DNA from 4 places in the Sinorhizobium arboris LMG 14919 genome. Region 3 is predicted to be linked to each of the others. Evidence: predicted binding sites of a transcription regulator. Region 3 holds the regulator's gene; each other region holds the start of a gene.
The links. Region 3 encodes LexA, which represses DNA repair genes until DNA is damaged. Its sites were predicted from a motif close to TGTTCNNNNTGTGTTCNG; they were not measured.
Positions count from the first base shown of each region.

Region 1 (5,643 bases), 860 kb from region 3:
TGAGCGGCAGAAGCTGTGGGAGAAGGCGGAGCCGAACTTTCGCAAGGCGCTGGAGCTCAACCCGGACCAGCCGCAGGTGCTGAACTATCTCGGCTATTCCTGGGTCGACATGAACGTCAATCTCGAGGACGGGCTCGAGATGATCCGCAAGGCGGTCGAGCTCAAGCCCGACGACGGCTATATCGTCGACTCGCTAGGCTGGGCTTATTTCCGCATGGGCCGTTTCGACGAAGCCGTAACGGAACTCGAGCGCGCGGCTGAACTGATGGCCGGCGACGCGACGATCAACGACCACCTGGGCGACGCCTATTGGCGCGTCGGGCGCAAGCTCGAAGCAGTGTTCCAGTGGAACCAGGCGCTTGAGCTGAAGCCCGAGGAAGCGGAGATTCCGAAGATCAAGGCCAAGATCGAAAACGGTCTGCCGCCGCTGAAGGAACCGGTTCCGGCCGCGGCGGACGCCAAGGAAAAGCTGCCGAAAAAGACCGGACCCGAGACGGCGCCGGACAAGAAGTCCTGATTACAACATGCAGGCAGACGGCGTTCCGGGCTTCGCACTGACCTTTGCGGCGCCCGCCAAGATCAATCTTGCGCTGCACGTCGTCGGGCAGCGCGCCGACGGCCATCACCTGCTGGAAAGCCTGGTGACCTTTGCCGGATGCGGCGACCGGATCGGACTGTCTGCGGCGGATGCGGACCGCTTCACGGTGTCGGGCCGCTTTGCGAAGGGCCTGCCGCTTTCAGCCGGGGACAGTACCGGCAATCTCGTGCTCCGGGCCCGTGACCTGTTGCGGCGCGAGCTTGCGACACAGGGTAGAACGGCCGGTCCCGTCCATCTGCATCTCGAGAAGAACCTGCCGCTAGCCTCCGGGATCGGCGGCGGTTCGGCCGACGCAGCCGCGACATTGCGCGCTCTGCTGTCGCTCTGGAGCGCGTCCGTCGAACCGGCAAAGCTCAACAGCCTCGCGCTGGCGCTCGGTGCGGACGTGCCCATGTGTCTCGACGGCCGCCCTCTCCTCGCGAGAGGCGTCGGCGAAAAAATCACGCCTCTTCCGCAACTGCCTTCTTTTGCGGCCGTCCTCGTCAATCCTCTGGTCGCAGTCTCCACGCCGGTCATCTTCCGCTCGCTCGTCAGCAAGACCAATCCACCGCTCGTCCTGCCTGAAGATGCCCGCTCGCCGGCCGAATGGCTGACGGCGATGGCCGCCATGCGGAACGATCTGGAGCCGCCGGCGCGCGTGCAAGAGCCGGCCGTCGCAACGGTCTCGACCGCATTGGAGGACGCAGGCGCCGCGCTCGTGCGGATGTCCGGCTCCGGCGCCACCTGCTTCGGACTGTTTGCAGACGAGAAAAGCGCCGCGCTTGCGGCCGAAACGATTTCCGCCGGGCACCCGCGATGGTACGTTCAGGCGACGCGAACCGCTGGAAAATAGGATAACGCCAGAAATGCCCAGCCTCGACGAAAGACGTCCCTTCATCCCTGTCGGCATCGCCGTACTGACGGTCTCGGACACGCGGACGCGCGCGGACGACAAGTCCGGCGACGTGCTCGAAGCGAGGATCCGGGAGGCCGGCCACCGGCTCGAGGCGCGGGCGATCGTTCCCGACGACCCCGAAAAGATCCACGAGCAGGTGAAGGCCTGGACGCTCGACGCCGCAATCGACGTCGTCATTACGACCGGCGGCACCGGCTTCACGGGCCGAGACGTGACGCCGGAAGCGCTGGAGCCACTTTTCGAAAAACGCATGGACGGCTTTTCCGAAGTATTTCACCGGATCTCCTACGACAAGATCGGCACGTCGACGATACAGTCTCGCGCAACCGGCGGGGTCGCCAACGCCACGTTCATATTCGTTCTCCCCGGATCGCCCGGCGCCTGCAAGGACGCCTGGGACGGGATCCTGAAGCAGCAACTCGACTACCGGCACATGCCGTGCAATTTCGTCGAGATCATGCCGCGGCTCGACGAGCACCTGAAGCGCGGCTGACGTTTTTTCGTGTTCCGTTTGGAACAGCCGCAGCGGCGGAATCCCGCTAGTTTCTCTTTGTCGGCTTGGCTCGAAGCGGGCAAGGCAAGCACCATCTATTGCTTCGAGCGAATGCTGACCTCTTTCCGGGGCAATATTGGGAAAGAGAGAAAACATACGACGGGCTGCCCATTCGAAATGGTGGGCATGCATGGCAAGACATTTTCACAGACAAGGTCATTTGAGAGCCACTTTGGGGGTACCGAAAGGTACGCCCCATTCTTGCTTCGCAGACGCGGCTCAGCTGCGGGCTACGGCCACCATATCACGGCTTCTCGTCGGCCCGGCGCCGGACGTCTAGGAACCGGGCGCCCGGTGCCGTTCTCCGGTCGACCTGTTGCCCAAGGCGACCCAGGCAGGCACGAGCTCGATCGCAAGTTTGCGGGCTGCCCGCCCGCTCGCAAGATCGCTGAGCGGCATCTTGCCGCGCGCTACCGCGATTGCCTCCCCCTTTGCCACCAGGAACCCGGATTCGAGTGGTGGCGCCCTGCCGGTAAGACGTTTCAGAAGCGGCCGCCGATGCATTCGCGACGGCGAAAACCGCGCCGGACTCCTGTTCAGCGAAACATATTCCGCCAGCTCATCCACCCAGCGGCCGATGGGACGGGCACCTGGTTCGAGGAGCATCAGCCACTCGCCGCGCGCCGAGCGAAGAACCTCACCGAGATCCCAGTCGACGCAAAAGCGGCAGCCAGCCGCATCCGCGACGCTGAGGGATCCGTCGGTCGATCCGTGATCTAGCACGATGACATCGCTGACAAGCCCCTCCACGGCCCCGGCAACGAGCGCCGAAAGCGTCTGTGCCAGTTCCGCTTCGTTGTCCTTCGTTTCCATGATGACCGTCAGCATAGCCGTTCCTACCGCATTGCAGCGCCGAATGCTACAAGCGCGCGCCCGGACGCGCGCCCGATATTTGTTCTTGCTTTGTTCCGACATCTGCGCTAGGAAAATAATCAGCACGAAGCGGAGCCGAGCATGGTTCCGGGGAGATTTCGATGAACGATCTGTCTCAACTCAAGCAGGGTGTCTTTGCGCCCGGCCACAGCGCGGAAATGGCCGAGGCCCTCGTCGCCGGAACCGGCATCAGGATCGACGTCGACCGCCGGCGCGGCCGCGGGGCTGCCCTCAACATTTCGGGGCGCTTCGAGCCGAAGACGCGCGAGGTCTTCGATGACGGGTGGCAAACGATCGAGGAACTGCCGCCGTTCAAGACCGAGGTCCAGATTGAAAAGCCGAAAACCGCAATCACGCGCAACGATTCTCCCGACATATCCTTCGACCGGTCGATCAACCCCTATCGCGGCTGCGAGCATGGCTGCATCTACTGCTTCGCACGGCCTACGCACGCCTATATGGGGCTCTCGGCGGGGCTCGATTTCGAAGCCAAGCTCTTCGCCAAGCCCGACGCGCCGCGCCTCCTGGAGCGCGAACTGGCGAGGCCGGACTATAAGCTGCGCCCGATCGCGATCGGCACAAACACCGACCCGTATCAGCCGATCGAGAAGGAATGGCGGATCATGCGCGAGATTCTGAAAGTGTTGAAGGAGGCCAATCACCCGGTGATGATCGTCACCAAGTCGGCAATGGTGACGCGGGACATAGACCTGCTGGCGCCGATGGCGGAAAAGGGCCTCGCCCGGGTCGGACTTTCCGTGACCACGCTCGACCGGAAGTTGGCGCGCAGCATGGAGCCGCGGGCGTCGACGCCGGCCAAGCGGCTCGAGGCGATACGCGCAATTTCCGACGCCGGCATTCCCGCTGGCGTCCTGGTCGCGCCGATCATCCCGGCACTCAACGACCACGAGATCGAACGCGTGCTCGATTCGGCGAAGGCGGCCGGCGCTTCGGATGCGAGCTACGTGCTCCTGCGGCTTCCACTGGAGGTGAGCCCTCTCTTCCGCGACTGGCTTCTCAGGAACTATCCGGACCGCTACCGGCACGTCATGTCGCTCATCCGCTCCATGCGCGGCGGCAAGGATTATGATGCGGAATTCGGCAAACGGATGAAAGGCAGCGGGCCGTACGCCTGGCAGATCGGCCGCCGCTTCGAGCTTGCCGCCAAGCGGCTCGGCCTCAACCTGACGCGCCGGCAGTTGCGCAGCGATCTGTTCGTGCCGCCGTTGGGAATGGGCGTTCAGCTGTCGTTGCTCTAGACACGACGCACTTCCGGACGGAAACCGTTACATACTTTTCCTGGAAGTGTTCGCGTTTCACGTCTTCAGTGGACGATCCAGGAAGCGCAAGCCGTCAAAGTTTTTCCACTTTGGAACGTCTCCAGCGCGGCTTTGAAAATTCCAGCATCCGCCCTTTGCCCCACGGGGCGGCGCTGGTTTCACCCCGGCAACCGCCGCAAACCAAGCCGGGGGCTTGAAGGGAATCGGGCGAGTATGCGAGTGTCTTTTCATGTCACGCCGCAAACAGCCCGATTCCCCTCTTTTTCCTCTTCAGCCGCCTGTTCCGGACTTCACGTTCGAACGCGCCGCGCATCGCGACGGTCTCTGGCCGGTCGCGGGTGCCGACGAGGCAGGCCGCGGGCCGCTCGCCGGCCCGGTCGTCGCCGCCGCGGTCATCCTCGATCCGGATGCAATCCCGGCGGGCCTCAACGACAGCAAGCTCCTGAGCGCGGAACAGCGCGAGGCATTGTTCGAGGAGATTCTGGCGACGTCGACTGTTTCGATCGCCTCCTCCTCGTCGGCACGCATCGACACGACCGATATTCTGAAAGCCAGCCTCGATGCCATGCGCCGGGCCGTCCAAGGTCTTGAGATCGCGGCCCGCATCGTTCTGGTCGACGGCCGCGACGTACCGCCCGGCCTCACCTGCCATGCAAAGGCCATAGTCAAAGGGGACAGCCGCTCCGTGTCCATCGCGGCCGCATCGATCGTCGCCAAAGTCACCCGTGACCGCATGATGGCCCGCGCCGATGCAAGATTCCCGCTCTACGGCTTTGCTCACCACGCGGGCTATGCGACGCTAAAGCATCGCACGGCCATCGAAAGCCACGGCCCCTGCTCTCTGCACCGCATGAGTTTCCGCCCGTTCCGTCAGATTTGACGGCGGTGAGCACCCTCATCCGCCTGCCGGCACCTTCTCACCGCGAGCGGGGCAAAGGGGACTTGCGGCGCTGCTCTGCCCGCAGCCGCTCAAGCAGCGATGCCGAGGCTTGTCCCTTTCCCCGTCAGAACGGAGAGGTCGCGGCAGCGGGATGAGAGGCCGCGCGCCACCCTCAGAATCGAAAGCACCCGACCTGCAATGAAAAACCCCGCCGAAGCGGGGCATTTCAGTCTCCAGCTATTGTCGCCTGGACTTAATTCAGGCGGGACTTGACCTCGCCGAGCGCCTTCTTGAAGAGCGTCTCCTGCGCACCGGCATCGGCCTTGCTTGCGAGCACTTTCTCCGCCGCGCTGATTGCAAGGTCTACTGCAGCAGCGCGCACCGCGTTGATCGCATCGCTTTCGGCCTGCTTGATCTTCTGTTCGGAAAGTGCCGTGCGGCGCGCGACATATTCCTCGGTCTTCTGCTTGGCTTCCGCCGTCAGCATCTCCGCCTCGCGCTGGGCCGCGGCGACGATGCTTGCGGCTTCGGCTTCGGCGTCCTTGCGCTTGCGCTGGTACTCGG
Region 1 is NZ_ATYB01000014.1:584,162-589,804, reverse strand. Features, by position in the region: gene SINAR_RS0113920 (tetratricopeptide repeat protein) at 1-517, shown strand, start outside; gene SINAR_RS0113915 (4-(cytidine 5'-diphospho)-2-C-methyl-D-erythritol kinase) at 525-1,430, shown strand; gene moaB (molybdenum cofactor biosynthesis protein B) at 1,444-1,986, shown strand; gene SINAR_RS0113905 (glycosyltransferase family protein) at 2,323-2,874, opposite strand; gene SINAR_RS0113900 (PA0069 family radical SAM protein) at 3,021-4,178, shown strand; gene rnhB (ribonuclease HII) at 4,429-5,079, shown strand; gene SINAR_RS0113890 (F0F1 ATP synthase subunit B) at 5,333-5,643, opposite strand, start outside.
Region 1: the regulator LexA is predicted to act here: its motif matches at 2,940-2,957, upstream of SINAR_RS0113900 (PA0069 family radical SAM protein).

Region 2 (5,643 bases), 350 kb from region 3:
GCCGTTCTTCGCCTGATAAAGCGCCATGTCGGCCCGTTTCAGCAAGGCCTCGGCCGTATCACCCTCCGGCCTCAGGCTCGCTATGCCGAACGACGCCGTGACGCTCAGGACCGCCGCGGCCTGCGGAATGTCGAATCCACGGCTTTCAACCGCCAGTCGAAGCCTCTCCGCAACGATGGCCGCCATCTCGGGCGTCGTATCCGGCATGACGACGACGAACTCCTCTCCGCCGAAACGGCAGGCAAGGTCCGCTCCGCGCACCGTCGCTCGAATGCGGTTGGCGAATTCCCGCAGCACCTCGTCGCCGGCGTCATGGCCAAAGGTATCGTTCACACGCTTGAACCGGTCGATATCGGTAATGCAGATCGACAGCGGCCGGCCCCGGGCCGTCGCGCGATCGACCAGGAGCTTCAGATGGTTTTCCAGATAGCGTCTGTTGTGGAGGCCCGTGAGATCATCGGTCACGGCCAGTTCGATCATCTGCTGGACGCTCGCGCGCAGGCGGTCGTTGCAGTGCTTGCGCCGGATCTGCGTGAGCGACCGGGCGACCAGTTCGTTTGGATCGACGGGGCGCATGATGTAGTCCGTCACGCCCAGTTCGAGTGCGCGAACGATCATCTCGTCCTTCCCCTGTTCGGTGACGAGCAGGATCGGAATGAAGCGCGTTCGTTCGAGCGAGCGCAGTTGCGAACACAGACGCAGCGGATCGTAGTCGTCGAAGTTCGCGTTGACTATCACCAGATCGAAACTGCTCTCGGCCGCCTCGAACAAAGCGGCCTGCGGGTCCGATATGACGGCGACATCGGCGATCGGCTTCAGAGCGCGCGTGAGCCGCTCCTGTGAGGAAGCGCGGCCATCGACCAGGAGGATGTTGCCGGGCTCGTCCGGCCGGTCGGGGCGCGTCAGTTCCTGCAGCCCGATCGTGTGGGCCGTCTGGGCTCTGAGACGCAGCTCATCGCTGACGTTCTTCAAGCGCACGAGGCTCTTCACGCGCGACATGAGCTGCAGATCGTTGACCGGCTTGGTCAGGAAATCGTCCGCACCGGCCTTCAACCCGCGCACACGATCGGACGGCTGGTCGAGCGCCGTTATCATCACGACGGGAATATGCGCCGTACGGCTGTTCGCCTTCAGCCTTTCGCAGACTGCGAAACCGTCCATCCCCGGCATCATGATATCGAGCAGGACGAGGTCGACGGGCGTCTTTTCGCATATCGCCAATGCTGCCTGCCCGTCCCCCGCCGTGAGCACGTCGAAATATTCGGCCACCAGCCGCGCTTCCAGGAGCTTCACATTGGCTGGTACGTCATCGACAACGAGGATCCGCGCAGTCATATCGATCTTTCCGGCAGTCAGGCATCGCCCAAATAAGTTTTGATCGTCTCAATGAATTTCGGAACGGAAATCGGTTTGGAAACATAGGCTTCGCATCCCCCTTGGCGGATGCGCTCCTCATCGCCCTTCATGGCAAAAGCGGTGACGGCAATAACCGGGATCACATGCAGCTCGTCATCCTCCTTGAGCCATTTCGTCACCTCGAGGCCGGAAACCTCCGGCAACTGGATGTCCATCAGAATCAGGTCCGGCCGGTGCTTGCGCGCGAGTTCAAGCGCTTCCATGCCGTTGCGCGTCTGGATCGTCGCGTAGCCCGAAGCCTCAATCAGGTCACGGAAGAGCTTCATGTTCAGCTCGTTATCCTCAACAATCATCACCTGTTTGGGCATGTCGATCCCTTGTTGTCTGCCGCTGCCTTGCAAGCCCGCTGGAGAGATATAGGTTGCATGAACGGCGACTCGACCCATTTCATCGATCGCCAGGCTAGCGCGATTTGGTTGAAAAATAGGTAATTGCTGCCGGCAACCGGGAAGAGAGCGGATATCATGAAAAGCGCTGACGATACGGCGATAGCTATCCTCACCTGGCTCGCAGACGAGCCCGAGCTGATGTCGCGCTTTCTGGCGCTCACCGGCACGGATCCTGCCTCTCTGCGTCGCGCGATCGGCGAACCGGGCTTCATGGGCGGCCTTGTTGCATTTCTGATGGAGCACGAGCCCACGCTGATGGCCTTCTGCAATGACACGCAAACATCGCCGGAAGAGGTCGTCCGGGCGCACCATATCTTCTCCGGACCGCGCGAGTTCGACGACTGATGAACGTGGCCGGAACGCTGCTGCAGCAGCATGGAGCAACACGACCGGCGGAGCGCCTCACGCGGGGCGAAGAGCGCATCCCAATGTCCAGCCGACGCCCGCTCGAATTTCACAGCGATATCCAAAACAGCCTCCAGCCGCCGCCTTGAGACTCAGCAGCGTAGAGCGTAAAGTCGCCGCGTTCAACATTTGTTCCGGATATGACCGACAGCGCCGTCCCACCCTCCGGCTTCTGCCGTGATTGCCTCGAGGAGCAAGCCGTCCAGACGAGGCGGTGCCGTTCCTGCGGCAGTCCCCGGCTCCTTCGCCATTCCGAGCTCTACCGGTTGACCCTGGCGCATATCGACTGCGATGCCTTCTATGCGTCGGTCGAAAAGCGCGACAATCCGGAGCTCGCCGACAAGCCGGTCATCATCGGCGGCGGAAAGCGCGGCGTTGTCTCCACGGCCTGCTATATAGCCCGCATTCATGGCGTGCGCTCCGCAATGCCGATGTTCAAGGCGCTCGAAGCGTGCCCGCAGGCAGTCGTGATCAAGCCCGACATGGAGAAATATGTGCGGGTCGGCCGCGAGGTCAGAGCGATGATGCTGGAGTTGACGCCACTCGTGCAGCCGCTGTCGATCGACGAGGCCTTTCTCGATCTGAGCGGCACCGAACGGCTCCACCACGATCCGCCCTCCCGGACGCTTGCCCGCTTCGCCAAGCGGGTGGAGAAGGAGATCGGCATCACGGTCTCCGTTGGGCTGTCCTATTGCAAATTCCTGGCCAAGGTCGCCTCTGATCTTCAGAAGCCGCGCGGCTTCTCCATCATCGGCCAAGCTGAAGCCGTGGACTTTCTGAGAGACAAGCCCGTCACGCTCATCTGGGGCGTCGGCAAGACTTTTGCCGGCACGCTCGAAAGGGACGGAATCCGCACCATCGGGCAACTCCAGACGATGGAGGAGCCGGACCTCATGCGCCGCTACGGCACGATGGGCCAGCGGCTCTACAGGCTTTCGCGCGGCCTGGACGAAAGAGTCGTGGAGATCGAAGGCGAAGCGAAGAGCGTCTCCTCCGAGACGACCTTCAACGACGACCTGACGCGTCAGGAGGATCTCGTAGCGCATTTGAGGCGCCTTAGCGAACAGGTGGCGTTCCGCTTGCGAAAATCCGCGCTCGCCGGACAGACGGTGGTGCTGAAGCTCAAGACCGCGGACTTCAAAACCCGCACGCGCAACCGCCGGCTGGAAAGCCCCACCCGCCTTGCCGACCGCATCTTCCGCACCGGCGTGCAACTGCTGGAGAAGGAGGTCGACGGGACGAAATACAGGCTGATCGGGATCGGCGTCAGCGATCTGGTCGATCCCGACCTCGCCGACCCGCCCGATCTGGTGGATCCGCTGGCCTCCCGGCGGGCCGCCGCCGAAGACGCGGTCAACAGGCTGCGCGACAAATTCGGCAAGACGAGCGTCGAGACCGGCTATACCTTCGGCCAGCGGCGACGCGACCGGTAGAATTCGTAAACCTCTGCGCGCCGGATGGCCTCCCGTCCCGCATGGGGCAATTCCTTAAATATTGAACGATAACCTCGTTGCACGGCACCGTGCTTGCGGTGCAGCCATTGTCTGAACGAGGGTAAGTGTTGCGTTTCGCTCTCCGGATGGGATTTGCGGTTTTCGTCATGGCGTCGCCTTCCGCGCTTGCGGCCGGCGCCAAGGCACCGTTGCAGATCGTCGTGTCGAGGGAGCAGCAATCCCTCGTCGTCTATAATGGCGACGCGGTCGTTGCCACGTCGAAAGTGTCCACCGGCAAATCCGGACACGCGACGCCGACGGGCATCTTTTCGATAATCGAGAAGCGCCGGCGCCACGAGTCGAACATCTACTCGAACGCGCCTATGCCTTTCATGCAGCGGCTCACCTGGTCCGGCATCGCACTGCACGGCTCAAATCATGTGCCGGGTTACCCCGCTTCGCACGGTTGCGTGCGGCTGCCTACCAAATTCGCGGCGAGCCTCTTCAAGATGACGGGCTACGGCATGCATGTGGTGATATCGGACCGGCAGATCGCGCCCGTCGAGGTCGCGAGCGAGACGCTGTTCCAGCCGAACGAATCGCGGCGGCATGGGCCGGCCCTGTCGGACGTCCCCCTGCGGCCGGCAATCGGAGAGCTCAACCAGAGCGCAGTCGAAGTGGCAATGACCGAAAGGCGCCCCCTGCCCGTTACCTCCGAAGACGAGAAGGCCCCGATACGCATCCTGATTACCCGTCGCGGCACGCAAGAGATGGTGCGCGACCTCCAGACGCTCCTCAACATGCTCGGCTACGCTGCCGGCCCGCCGGATGGTTTCAACGGTCCGTCGACGGCCGCCGCGATCGAGGCGTTTCAAAGGGCCGAAGGACTGCCCGTCGAAGGCAGGATAACGCCGGAACTGATCGACACGGTCTATCGCAGGGCCGGCCGCAGCATGCCGTCCAATGGCGTGCTGCGCGTGCGCCGGCAATTCGAGCCGCTTTTCGAGTCCGAAGTCGTGATCGCAGACCCGGAGGCGGCGCTTGGAACGCATTTGCTGCAGTTCCAGGACCTCGACACGAAAACAGGACGGGGCAAGTGGTTCGGCATGTCGCTGGATAACGATCTGCCGAAAGCGACGAAGAAGCGTCTCGGCATCACGGCCGAGAGAGAGTCTGCCGGGTTCGGCTCGCTCGAGCGGACACTGAGCCGCATCACCGTACCCAAAGACGTCCGCGAGCGCATCGCCAGCCTCCTTGCCAACGGCTCGTCGCTCTCGATCACCGATGCCGAGGCGGGACTGGAGACGGGCAAGGGAACGGATTTCATCACCGTTACGAGGGAGCCGCGCAGATGAGGGAATGGGGTGATTTCCGCACCTCGGTTTGCCTGTTATTCCCCTGTCGAAATCTTCTCTCCGCGAGCGGGGAGAAGGAGAGCCGCAGCGAGCCCTTTTCCAAAAAGTGCTCTATACCAGCTCGACGTCAACGACCCCGGGTGCCGAGCGAAGAGCTGCGGCGATCTCGGGGGAGATGCGGTATTTCTCGTTGAGTTCGACTTCGATCTCCCGCTGCCCATTGTCCTTGATGACAATAAAGGAAACCAGGCCGTCACCCCTGGCGTTCAGATGCGAGGCGATGGAGCGCAGCGGCCCGCAGTCGCGCACATAGACCCGCAGCGCCTTTTGCATCTGCAGCGATTCCTCTTCCAGGGAACGCAGGGTGCGGATACGCAGCCCGATACCTTCCGGCCGCTCTTCGGCGTCGACCGTCATCACCAGCGATTTGCCGGGCTCCAGAAGATCGCGATACTGGTTCAGCATTTCGGAGAACAGGACGGCCTCGAACTGGCCAGACGCGTCCGAAAAGGCGACGATCCCCATCTTGTTGCCGGTGCGCGTCTTGCGCTCCTGCTTCGACGTGACCGTCCCGGCGAGGCGGCCGGCGGTCGCTCCCTTCTTCACGGCGCCCGAAAAATCGGCGAATGTCTGCACGCGCATCTT
Region 2 is NZ_ATYB01000014.1:1,094,320-1,099,962, reverse strand. Features, by position in the region: gene SINAR_RS0116370 (PleD family two-component system response regulator) at 1-1,335, opposite strand, end outside; gene SINAR_RS0116365 (response regulator) at 1,353-1,724, opposite strand; gene SINAR_RS0116360 (DUF3572 domain-containing protein) at 1,881-2,150, shown strand; gene SINAR_RS0116355 (DNA polymerase IV) at 2,351-3,643, shown strand; gene SINAR_RS0116350 (L,D-transpeptidase family protein) at 3,772-4,998, shown strand; gene dnaE (DNA polymerase III subunit alpha) at 5,110-5,643, opposite strand, start outside.
Region 2: the regulator LexA is predicted to act here: its motif matches at 2,330-2,347, upstream of SINAR_RS0116355 (DNA polymerase IV).

Region 3 (5,643 bases):
AAGCTTGCCCAGTTCCCCCGCCTTGCGTGTCCTCATCGGCGTGCTGCTCGTGTGTGGCGGTTTGCTCGGTTTTTTACCGGTGCTGGGCTTCTGGATGGTTCCTCTGGGCCTTCTCGTGCTTTCGCACGATATACCCTCGATCCGTCGCCGGCGCCGCAGGCTGGCCGTATGGTGGGCGCGATGGCGCGGGAAACCGAATTCCCCCGGGCCCAATTCCTCCGACAGGCCGTGATTCGCTCGAATCGCGAAGAGGACCACCTCTCCTGCGGGCGCACTGCATTTTTCAGTCGTCAGAACTACCCGGCTTTCGTCGCCACTTTGGCAGAAGAGCAAATATGACGCAGACGAGTACCAGAGCAGTCGGCCAGAAGTCGGTCGCCTGATCCCAACTCCATTTCCACATTTTGTAACCTTCAAGGTGAGGCGGCTGCAGGTTTGCGCTGATCTCGAAATCACGTTTCTCGCGTCCGTGAAAGTGTCCGGCGGCGAATGCGAGGCCGATGATCAGCGCCAGCCTCCTCGGCGCAACCACCATGAACAGCAGGGCGACGACTGCTGCGATACAGAAGCCCTCGACCACATGGCCGAGCCAATCAAAGTGGCGCTGAATGTAGCCCCAGGGAATATCCATCATGTCGCGCTTCGAGTACCGCCGCTCCCGACGAGCCGGGCTGACAGGGTGCTATAGCACAACCGCCAATCAGGGGGCCACAAAGTCCTCGGGACCTCAGCTCGGCGCTGTCCTTCGCGAATACGGATCCTGCGTTCGTCTGACGAAGGTTATTCGGTCTCGCCTTGTGAATGTCGTCACGCGACGACCAAGCCGCAATGTCAGAGCTGCTGAGGGGCAGCTGAGCGTGACTGAAGGGCTGTTGATGGCAAAGAAAAGAAAATTTCTCGTGCAGCAAAGCCGGATTCGTATGGCTTTGGAGGCCTCGGCCGGAATTGAACCGGCGTACAAGGATTTGCAGTCCTCTGCGTCACCACTCCGCCACGAGGCCTCTACGATTTGGATTTTCAAATCGTGGCGCGGATTTAGAATGATTGATCGGAATCCGCAAGAGGGTTCATTTCGAATAGGGGCTTTTTTATTCTGTTTAACTGTTTGCCTTCCGTTCTACGGATGGCGTGGTCATGATGCTCGAAGGCTCAACACCTTATCTGACGCCCTAGTGGTAGCGCCGGATGAGGCCGACCAGGCGACCTTGGATCTTGACCCGATCAGGACCGAATATGCGTGTTTCGTAAGCCGGATTGGCGGCCTCGAGCGCAATGGAGGCGCCCTTGCGCCGGAATCGCTTCAGGGTGGCTTCCTCATCGTCGATCAGGGCGACGACGATATCTCCTGGGCTGGCGGTGCTTCCATTCCGGATGATCACCGTATCGCCGTCGAGGATACCGGCCTCGATCATCGAATCGCCTTTGATCTCGAGAGCGTAATGCTCGCCATTGCCGATCATTTCGACCGGTACCGAAATATCGTGCATATTGTTCTGGATTGCAGAAATCGGCACGCCGGCAGCAATGCGGCCCATGACCGGAACGGTAACCGATGCGGTCTCGGCCGGCGGCGGCGCCTTCGGTGCGGGGGGCGGCGCTGCGGGCTTGCCGAGGCTGCCTTCGATCACGCTAGGCGAAAAGCCGCGGCGGACCTGCGAAGTGCCGGTATAGGCCTCCGGCAACTTGATGACTTCCAGAGCCCGCGCACGATTCGGTAGCCGGCGAATAAACCCGCGCTCTTCGAGTGCCGTGATCAAACGGTGAATGCCCGACTTGGACGCGAGGTCCAGAGCGTCTTTCATCTCGTCGAAGGACGGCGGGACCCCGGATTCCTTCATTCGTTCATGAATGAACAGAAGCAATTCCTGTTGCTTGCGGGTCAGCATGGCGCGTCACTCCAGAATCGCGAAACAAATCAAGAACAGAACCTATCTGTTCCATATGTGTTCCGCAAGTACCTAAAATTCCGTGAATTTCGCTTGCTGCTCTATGCAAGGGCGCAACGCCGGCATGCCGGGCAAAGATCACCGGTGTCTTCGGAGGCGAGGGCGGACTATGCGGGCCTAGTAGGCAAGGCGCAGCCCGCCCGGCGTAAGAACGTCGAATTCAGGCTCGGGATAGGGCCCGTACCATTGGGTGTAGGTCGTGTTGGTCGAGCCTGTGCTCGCGCATGCCGAAAGGGCGAAAAGGGCAAAGATTACCGCTGCCACCAAAGATTTATCAGGCATGTTTTTCTCCGCTCGCGGGAGTTGCCCAGACCTCGGAGGGGTCAGACCAAAACTTTCTCTCAAATCAGCTTTCTTGGCAAGCGCAGCCGAACCGTCGGGCCGACCGAGACTGGCGCAACCCGGCGGGGTTGCGGCAGTATTACCTATGTCTCCGGGTCGGACAAAGGTCAGGATGGTGGAGCCGAAGGGAGTCGAACCCTCGACCTCCGCAGTGCGATTGCGGCGCTCTCCCAACTGAGCTACGACCCCACTGATCAACGATTGTATATGAGTTTTCGCTCGCCTGCGCCAGCGCATTCCGCTTGCCGACCATATTGTAATGCAAGGATGCGGTTAATAGCTGCAGGCCGCGTGAACTCAAACGGCATGCATCGCGGTGCACTGATTTTCTGAATGGCGGAAGAGGTGGGATTCGAACCCACGGTACGCTTTCACGCACGCCGGTTTTCAAGACCGGTGCCTTAAACCGCTCGGCCACTCTTCCAAGTGATTGAGGAGCTTCGTGAAATTCGTTTCCGAGTTCTCGATAGACCGGCGATCGCTGCCGGTTTGCTGCCCATTCACCAACGGCTGGCTTTTTAGCAGCTTTGATCGCATCGTCAACGTGCTCCGGAGCATTTGCGTGCGTTCCGGGCCTGCCCGACGGGGAGAAATCGGTCGCACGCCGCGCGTCCCTGCTGATCATCGTAAGCGCCGGTTGAGAATTATTCTGAGGCGGGCGCTGGTCCGGTTGCGGCCGGACTGTTCCTCCATCGATCCTTCCGGCGCAAATGGCGGCCAGTCGAAGTCTTCGCCGAGCGCGTCTCTGGCCTGCAGTCCATCGAGGCGATGGAGCAGGGCGACGATCATCTCACGGTCGCTGATGCCGCTGCCAGGCTCCAAATAGGCGAACAGGTCTCTGCGACAGTCCTCTATGAGCACTCTCATCTTGTCGGCATTCATGGACGTCCTCCCGAGGGTGCGCGCCGCACTGGGCCACATACGCCCAGGACACAGACAAGGACAATCGTCTCGGGCGCTGTTCAGTGTCTCGCACTGCGGTCAGCCTTTCTTCGCCTGCGGGGCGTACACCGCGACCTCCCGGTCGCCGCCCGTCGCTCCGGCGGTCCATAATCGTCTCATACATTGCGAGAGCCTTTTGGACGTCGAGCCAGAGCGCAGGAGGCACACCGGGAACGGAGCCCCAGAGTTGCACCGACGGGAAGCTTCGGTCAGCTCTGAGGCGCCACACCCTGCGGCTTACGAGAGTGCCGCCCAGGCGCTTATTGCGATATGTGGCGGCAGCGACACCCGGCAACGGGCTTAGGACCTTTGGCAAGTCCTGTCGGACTATGGTCCAGCGGCACATTTACGTTCCGTAAACCATGACGGGAGATTTTCAGACCCCCTTCGCCTTCCAGTTCGCAATTTCGCCTTGTTGTTGTCATGATTGTTCGACTGTTTCGTTTCGGGACGGCGAAATTCTGGCGGGGAACTACTGCACGATTGCGCAAAATCTCTGCGCGTCCGGTCGGAAGCGTGAGCGCTATTGGAGCGGATTTTCGGGTGCGGCTTTGCGAATGATCTTGTGGGACAGATGACATCCAATAACGGTGCGGCATATCTTGTGAGGGGGCTCCGCCTCGCAGCGGTTCCGTTGCTTTGCGCGGTGCTTGCGGCCTGCGGATCGACGCCGAGCGTCAAGAAGACCAAGGCGCGGAGCAAGGAGTATTTCGCCGAGTCCGTCTATGGTGTCAAAGCCAGCCCCAGAGTCGCCACCGGGGACAATATTCCCAAGGGTGGTGGTCGCTACCAGGTCGGCAAACCCTATCAGGTAAAGGGCAAGTGGTATCAGCCGAAGGAGGATTTCGGCTATAACAAGAGCGGGATGGCATCTTGGTACGGGTCGGCCTTTCATGGCCGGCTGACGGCGAATGGCGAAGTCTATGACAAGCACCACCTTTCGGCCGCACACCCGACTTTTCCGCTGCCGAGCTATGCCCGCGTGACGAATCTGGAGAATGGAACGTCGGTCATCGTGCGTGTCAACGATCGCGGACCTTATGAGTACGGCCGGATCATCGACGTCTCTTCGAAGACCGCCGACCTGCTGGATATCAAGCGCAAGGGCAGTGCCAATGTTCGCGTTCAGTATATCGGCCGCGCGCCCCTAGAAGGCAACGACATGCCCTACCTCATGGCTTCCTACGTCAGGAAGGGCGACCGTAGCCCGAGCGTCATGCCGGAAGGACAGATCGCAACAGGCGTGATGGTCGCCTCCAACAAGCCGTTGCGCGATCTGGTTCCGGAGCTCAGTGCTGTGCCCGTTCCGAATAAGTCGAAGCTCGGCACCGGCGTGCCGATGAACGCACTTGCTGAGCCGGCGCGGCCCTCTTCAATGCCGAGCGCGTTCGGCGAGTTTGCGATTCTGCCGGAGATCGGCCCCATGCCGACGTCGCGCCCGCAATTGATCCCGCTGCCGGACGGCAGCATGGCCTATGCTTCGGCATATGTCGAAGTCCGCGTCAGCGACAAACCTTCGCCCTTCGAAGCGATCATGGTCGATCGCAATCCGCTGACGCCCGATTCCATTCTCGCCTATGCGAAGCGCCAGAATCGAAGCGTCCACCTGCACTGACTCCGGTTGAAGAGGGTTTTTCGCGCTGCTATGCCCATGAAGAACCGGAGTTTCTCATGCGCATGAAGTGCATTGCGGTCGCAGCTTTTCTCGCGGCCATCGTTTCGGGGCAAGCGGTCGCACAAACGCCCGCCTTCGACACCAAAGCGAAACAGATATATCTCGTCGATGCTGAAACGGGCACGGTGCTCTTTTCACGCGACGAGGATGCGCCTGTCCCGCCTGCCTCGCTCGCCAAGCTCATGGCGATGGAGGTGGTTTTCGAGGCCCTGGACAAGGGCGAAGTGACGCCCGAGACGACTTTCCAGGTCTCGGAACATGCGTGGCGTACCGGCGGCGCTCCTTCCGGCACCGCAACGATGTTCGCCGCCATAAAATCCAGGATCCGAGTTGCGGATCTCATCCAGGGCGCAACGGTGCAACTTGCCAACGACGCCTGCATCGTGCTGGCCGAAGGCATGACCGGCAGCGAGGCTGCCTTTGCCGAACGGATGACCAAGCGGGCGCGCGAACTCGGGCTGCCGGTCGCCACCTTCAAGAATGCCACCGGGCTGCCGCATCCGGAAAACAAGATCACGATGCGCGAACTCGTCGCCCTTGCGCGGCACCTGTACGAGGCGCATCCGAATCACTACCGCCTCTATTCGCAGCCTGAATTCGAGTGGAACAAGATCCTTCAGCGCAACAAGAACCCGCTGATCGCTGCGAATGTCGGCGTCGACGGCCTGGCTACCGGTTTTGCGGAGGGTTTCGGCTTCTCGCTGACCGCCTCGATGCAACGGGGCGAGCGCCGCGTCT
Region 3 is NZ_ATYB01000014.1:1,448,969-1,454,611, reverse strand. Features, by position in the region: gene SINAR_RS1000000137825 (hypothetical protein) at 1-232, shown strand, start outside; gene SINAR_RS0118190 (hypothetical protein) at 284-631, opposite strand; tRNA gene SINAR_RS0118185 (tRNA-Cys) at 928-1,001, opposite strand; gene lexA (transcriptional repressor LexA) at 1,170-1,886, opposite strand; gene SINAR_RS1000000135520 (hypothetical protein) at 2,064-2,228, opposite strand; tRNA gene SINAR_RS0118170 (tRNA-Ala) at 2,402-2,477, opposite strand; tRNA gene SINAR_RS0118165 (tRNA-Ser) at 2,623-2,712, opposite strand; gene SINAR_RS0118160 (hypothetical protein) at 2,910-3,170, opposite strand; gene SINAR_RS0118155 (septal ring lytic transglycosylase RlpA family protein) at 3,805-4,845, shown strand; gene SINAR_RS0118150 (D-alanyl-D-alanine carboxypeptidase family protein) at 4,902-5,643, shown strand, end outside.

Region 4 (5,643 bases), 1.2 Mb from region 3:
CTTCCTGGCGCTCGCCGCCCAATATGAGAGCTGGGTGCTGCCTTTGGCGATTATCCTCATCGTGCCGCTCGCCGTTCTTGCAGCACTTCTCGGCGTTTCGATCCGGGGTTTCGACAACAACGTGTTGACCCAGATCGGGCTCATCGTCCTCATCGGCCTCGCCGCGAAGAACGCGATCCTGATCGTGGAATTCGCCCGTCAGGGCGAGGAGGAGGGTAAGACGCCGATCGAGGCGGCGATCGATGCGAGCCGGCTCAGGCTGCGTCCGATCCTGATGACCGCGTTCGCCTTCATCCTCGGCGTCGTGCCGCTGGTCATCGCGACGGGGCCCGGCGCCGAAATGCGCCAGTCCCTCGGAACGGCGGTTTTCTCCGGCATGCTCGGTGTGACTTTCCTCGGCCTGTTCCTGACGCCGGTCTTCTACGTGGCCCTGCGCTCGTTCCGCCGGAAGCGGGCTCCGGCGGCCGACCCGGTGCCGGCGCCGGGCGAGTGATCGAGGGTCCCGTGGTGCCGCAATGACGCGATTGTGAGCGGCGGCCGGGCATTGGACGCTGGACGCGATCGCGACCTTGAATGATCCTGCCTTCCGCTGATCATGGGCGGGACGCGGGGATGCCACCGGTTTATCGAGCAAGCTTTTCATCCCGCGTCATGTGAGAGGTGGAGGATGCTTTCGCGATATCTTGCCTACACCGTGACCGTCATCTGGCTCATCCATTCGCTCTGGCCGGAACCGGCTCACGCGCAGCAGACACAAGCTCCGGTGAGCCAATGCCAGGCGATCGCTGCAGCCACGCCGACGGCGACCTTCGCCAGCTTCTCGGCTTCCGCCGCCGTTCCCGTGGCGTCTGACGATACGGGCGAGGTGACGATCACCTTTCTCGGCCATTCGACATTTCTGATCGAAACGCCGGGCGGGCTTTCGATCGCTACGGACTATAACGGCTGGTTCCGGACCCCATCGCCGCCTACGGTCGTGACGATGAACAGGGCCCATTCGAGCCACTATACGCTGACGCCGGACCCGGCGATCCGGCATGTCCTGCACGGCTGGGGCGACAATGGCGAGCCGGCGGATCACGATCTCGTGGTCGGCGACACCTATATTCGCAATGTGACGACGGATATACGTTCCGGTTTCGAAGGCATGGAGCAGGACGGCAATTCGATCTTCATCTTCGAGGTCGCGGGGCTCTGCATCGGACATCTCGGCCACCTGCATCACGAGCTCGACGACAGCCACTACCGGCAGATAGGCCGGCTCGACGTTCTCATGGTGCCGGTAGACGGCGGGCTGACGTTGGGGGCGGAAAGCATGAGCCGCGTCGTCTCGCGCTTGCGGGCGGCTCTGATTCTGCCGATGCACAGGCCGTTGACCAACCAGTTTCTGGCTATGTTCGGCGACGATTTCGACAAGAGCTTTGCCCCGGGGCCTTCCGTGAAGGTGTCGCTCCGTTCGTTGCCGAGCAGACCGCTCATCTATGTTCTCCAGGGCGTTTGAAGGTGGCCTGCGCGCATTTCCGGTCGTTTGAAAACACGATGCCCCTGCTGGACTGGACGCGGCAATGAAACTATAAGGCGCCCCATCTCACCGAAATCATGCATGCAGAGGGCGTCATGGCTGGCCATTCACAGTTCAAGAACATCATGCACCGCAAGGGCCGTCAGGATGCGGTGCGCTCCAAAATGTTTTCCAAGCTGGCGCGCGAAATCACCGTTGCCGCAAAGACCGGCCTTCCCGACCCGGCCATGAACCCGCGCCTGCGTCTGGCGATCCAGAATGCCAAGGCGCAATCCATGCCCAAGGACAATATCGAGCGTGCGGTCAAGAAGGCCGCGGGCGGCGATGCCGAGAACTACGAGGAAGTCCGCTACGAGGGCTACGGCCCGGGCGGCGTTGCCGTCATCGTCGAGGCGCTGACCGACAACCGCAACCGCACCGCATCCAATGTCCGCTCGATTTTCACCAAGGCAGGCGGGGCGCTCGGAGAGACCGGCTCGGTTTCCTTTTCCTTCAACCGCGTCGGTGAAATCACCTACAGGCTTTCCGCCGGCGACGCCGATAAGGTCATGGAAGCCGCGATCGAAGCGGGTGCCGACGACGTCGAGACGGATGAGGAAGGCCACACGGTCACCTGCGGTTTCGAGGATATCGGCGAGGTATCGAAGGCGCTCGAAGGCGCGCTCGGTGAGGCGGAGACCGTGAAGGCGGTCTGGAAGCCGCAGAATACCGTGCCGGTCGACGAGGAAAAGGCACAGTCGCTGATGAAGCTCATCGACAATCTCGAAGATGACGACGACGTCCAGAACGTCTATTCGAATTTCGAGGTCTCCGACGAGGTTCTGGCGAAGCTCTCGGCCTGAGGATCTGAATAGGGGCGATGCCCCTATCGCGGCTGCGGAAGCGCTTGGTCCACTCCTGCCAGTTCCCGCTGCGCCTCCGCAAACAGCTTCACCGAATACAGCCGCGCATCCATGTCGAAGATCGGCATGGAGACGATCAGTTCGTCGGCCTTGGTGAGGTCGAGGAACGCCTCGATCCTGCGGCGGATCGTCCCGGGGCCGCCGACCACCGCATAGCTCATTGCGTGGTCTACGAAGATTTTCTCGTCCTGGCTCCAGAGGCCGTCCATCGACTCGACCGGCGGCGGGAAGCGACTGCGCGCATTGCGGCGAAGCGCGACGAAGGATTGCTGCATGGAGGTGAAGAGGTGGTTCGCCTCTTCATCCGTGTCCGCTGCAACGCCCATAACGCCGACCATGACTTGCGGCCTGTCGAGCTGCGGCGACGGAGTGAAGCGCTCGCGGTAGATTTCGAGCGCCGAGAGCAGCATATCCGGCGCGAAATGCGAGGCGAAGGCGAAGGGGAGGCCGAGCATGCCGGCGAGATGCGCGCTGAAATGGCTTGAGCCGAGCAGCCAGATCGGCACGTTCGAATCCGCGCCCGGAACGGCGATGATCTTCTGCTCTTCGGTCCCCGGACCGAGCAGAGCCTGCAGTTCCACGACATCGTTCGGGAAGTTGTTGGCGCTCGCCTCCATGTTGCGCCGGAGCGCCTGGGCCGTCCTCATATCCGTGCCGGGCGCACGGCCGAGGCCGAGATCTATGCGGCCGGGGTAAAGCGCTGCAAGCGTGCCGAATTGCTCGGCGATGACGAGCGGCGAATGGTTGGGCAGCATAATGCCGCCCGAACCGACCCGGATCGTGCGGGTGGCCGAAGCCACATGCGAAATCACGAGAGACGTCGCGGCGCTGGCTATGCCCTTCATGCCATGGTGTTCGGCCAGCCAGAAGCGCTTGTAGCCGTTCTCCTCTGCTGCGATTGCCATCCGGCGTGAATTCTCAAGCGACTCCGCCACGCTTCCCCCTTGGGTGATAGGCGACAGGTCGAGAATGGAAAAGGGAATCATGGCGAGGCTTTCAATTAAGAGAAATTGATCTTCCGCAATGTAGGTTCAAGTTTGCTTACGCCAAGGGCGCCTCGCGGCTCTTCTGCAGCATGCAGCCATTTCCGTGTAATGTTTTTGTTTTGTTCACTTTTTGCTGGCAGCGTCCCCGCGACCGAAATAGGGTGAAGCATGCAGAACACGATTCGCATCATCGGCATCGATCCGGGCTTGAGGCGCACCGGCTGGGGGATCATCGAAACTCTCGGAAATTCCCTCCGTTTCGTCGCCTCGGGCACCGTCACCTCCGATGGCGAAATGGACCTTGCCTCGCGCCTCTGCCAATTGCATGACGGGCTCGCCGAAGTGGTGCACAGCTACCGGCCGCACGAGGCGGCGGTCGAACAGACCTTCGTCAACAAGGATGCGACCGCCACGCTGAAGCTCGGCCAGGCGCGCGGCATCGCCATGCTGGTGCCGGCCCGGGCGGGTTTGAGGGTCGCGGAATATGCACCGAATGCCGTGAAAAAGGCCGTGATCGGCGTCGGCCACGGCGAAAAGCAGCAGATACACATGATGCTGAAGGTTCTGATGCCCAAGGCCGAATTCAAAGGCAACGATGCCGCCGACGCGCTCGCCATCGCAATTTGCCACGCGCATAACAGGCAGGCGGTGACGAGCCGCCTTGCGGCACTTGCGGGGTAGTCCGATCATCGGATTTTCCCTAAAGACGACGGACCAACACCATCAGAGAGACCAGATGATCGGCAAGCTCAAGGGCACCATAGACGAGATCGGCGAGGATCACGTGGTTCTCGACGTGCACGGGGTCGGGTATGTCGCCCATTGCTCGGCGCGTACGCTCGCCAGGCTTGGAGGAGCCGGAGAGGCGGCCGTGCTCTTCATCGAGACCTATGTGCGCGAGGACCAGTTGAGGCTGTTCGGATTCCTGAGCGCGTTGGAGCGTGAATGGTTCCGCCTGCTTCAGAGCGTTCAGGGTGTGGGGTCCAAGGTGGCACTGGCAGTGCTCTCCACGCTGACCCCCGGCGAACTTGCCAACGCCATCGCCTTGCAGGACAAGACATCGATCTCGCGCGCGCCGGGCGTCGGGCCGAAGGTTGCCGTGCGCATCGTCACCGAGCTCAAGAACAAGGCCCCGGCCTTCGCGGGCGAGATGACGCCGTCGATCGGTCTCAAGCAGGAGCTCGGCGAAGGCGTTGCTGCGGCGCCGGTGTCGGATGCGGTTTCGGCGCTCACCAATCTCGGCTATTCGCGAGACCAGGCCGCGAATGCCGTTGCTGCTGCGCTGAAAAACGGCGGGGAGGGGGCCGACAGCGCCAGGCTGATCCGTCTCGGCTTGAAGGAACTGTCCCGGTGAGGACCCGGCGAGCCTTCCTGCGGCCACAAAAGCATTGGAGTAGAGGGGCGCTGACCGTTCTCGCTGGCTTGATCCGGACGTCCCTATTATGGTTGAGCGCGGCTGCGGCGGTGATCGGTTTCAACGCCACCAATCCCTGTGGCAGCGGACAGCCTGAATCGGAAGCAATGACATGAGCGAAGCCGCACGTCTGATCGCGCCGGAAAAGCGAGGCGAAGACCTCGATGCGACCATGCGCCCGCAGACGCTCGACGAGTTCACCGGCCAGGCGGAAGCGCGGGCCAATTTGAAGATCTTCATCGAGGCGGCGCGAAATCGCGGCGAAGCGCTGGATCATGTGCTCTTCGTCGGCCCGCCCGGGCTGGGCAAGACCACGCTGGCGCAGATCATGGCGAAGGAGCTCGGCGTCAATTTTCGCTCGACTTCCGGTCCGGTCATCGCCAAGGCCGGGGACCTCGCAGCATTGCTGACCAACCTCGAAGAGCGCGACGTGCTCTTCATCGATGAAATCCACCGTCTGAACCCGGCCGTCGAGGAAATCCTCTATCCGGCCATGGAGGATTTCCAGCTCGACCTCATCATCGGCGAGGGGCCGGCGGCCCGCTCGGTGAAGATCGACCTCGCGAAGTTCACGCTCGTGGCGGCGACGACACGCCTCGGGCTCCTGACGACGCCGCTGCGGGATCGCTTCGGCATCCCCGTGCGGCTCAATTTCTATACGGTCGGCGAGTTGGAACTGATCGTCCGACGTGGCGCGCGGCTGATGGGTCTTGGCATGACCGACGAAGGCGCGCGCGAAATCGCCCGCAGGGCGCGCGGCACACCACGCATCGCCGGCCGTCTCCTGCGTCGGGTGCGCGACTTCGCCGAGGTCGCACG
Region 4 is NZ_ATYB01000014.1:2,619,741-2,625,383, reverse strand. Features, by position in the region: gene SINAR_RS0124050 (efflux RND transporter permease subunit) at 1-493, shown strand, start outside; gene SINAR_RS0124045 (MBL fold metallo-hydrolase) at 668-1,501, shown strand; gene SINAR_RS0124040 (YebC/PmpR family DNA-binding transcriptional regulator) at 1,618-2,364, shown strand; gene SINAR_RS0124035 (LLM class flavin-dependent oxidoreductase) at 2,388-3,410, opposite strand; gene ruvC (crossover junction endodeoxyribonuclease RuvC) at 3,579-4,091, shown strand; gene ruvA (Holliday junction branch migration protein RuvA) at 4,147-4,764, shown strand; gene ruvB (Holliday junction branch migration DNA helicase RuvB) at 4,937-5,643, shown strand, end outside.
Region 4: the regulator LexA is predicted to act here: its motif matches at 3,520-3,537, upstream of ruvC (crossover junction endodeoxyribonuclease RuvC).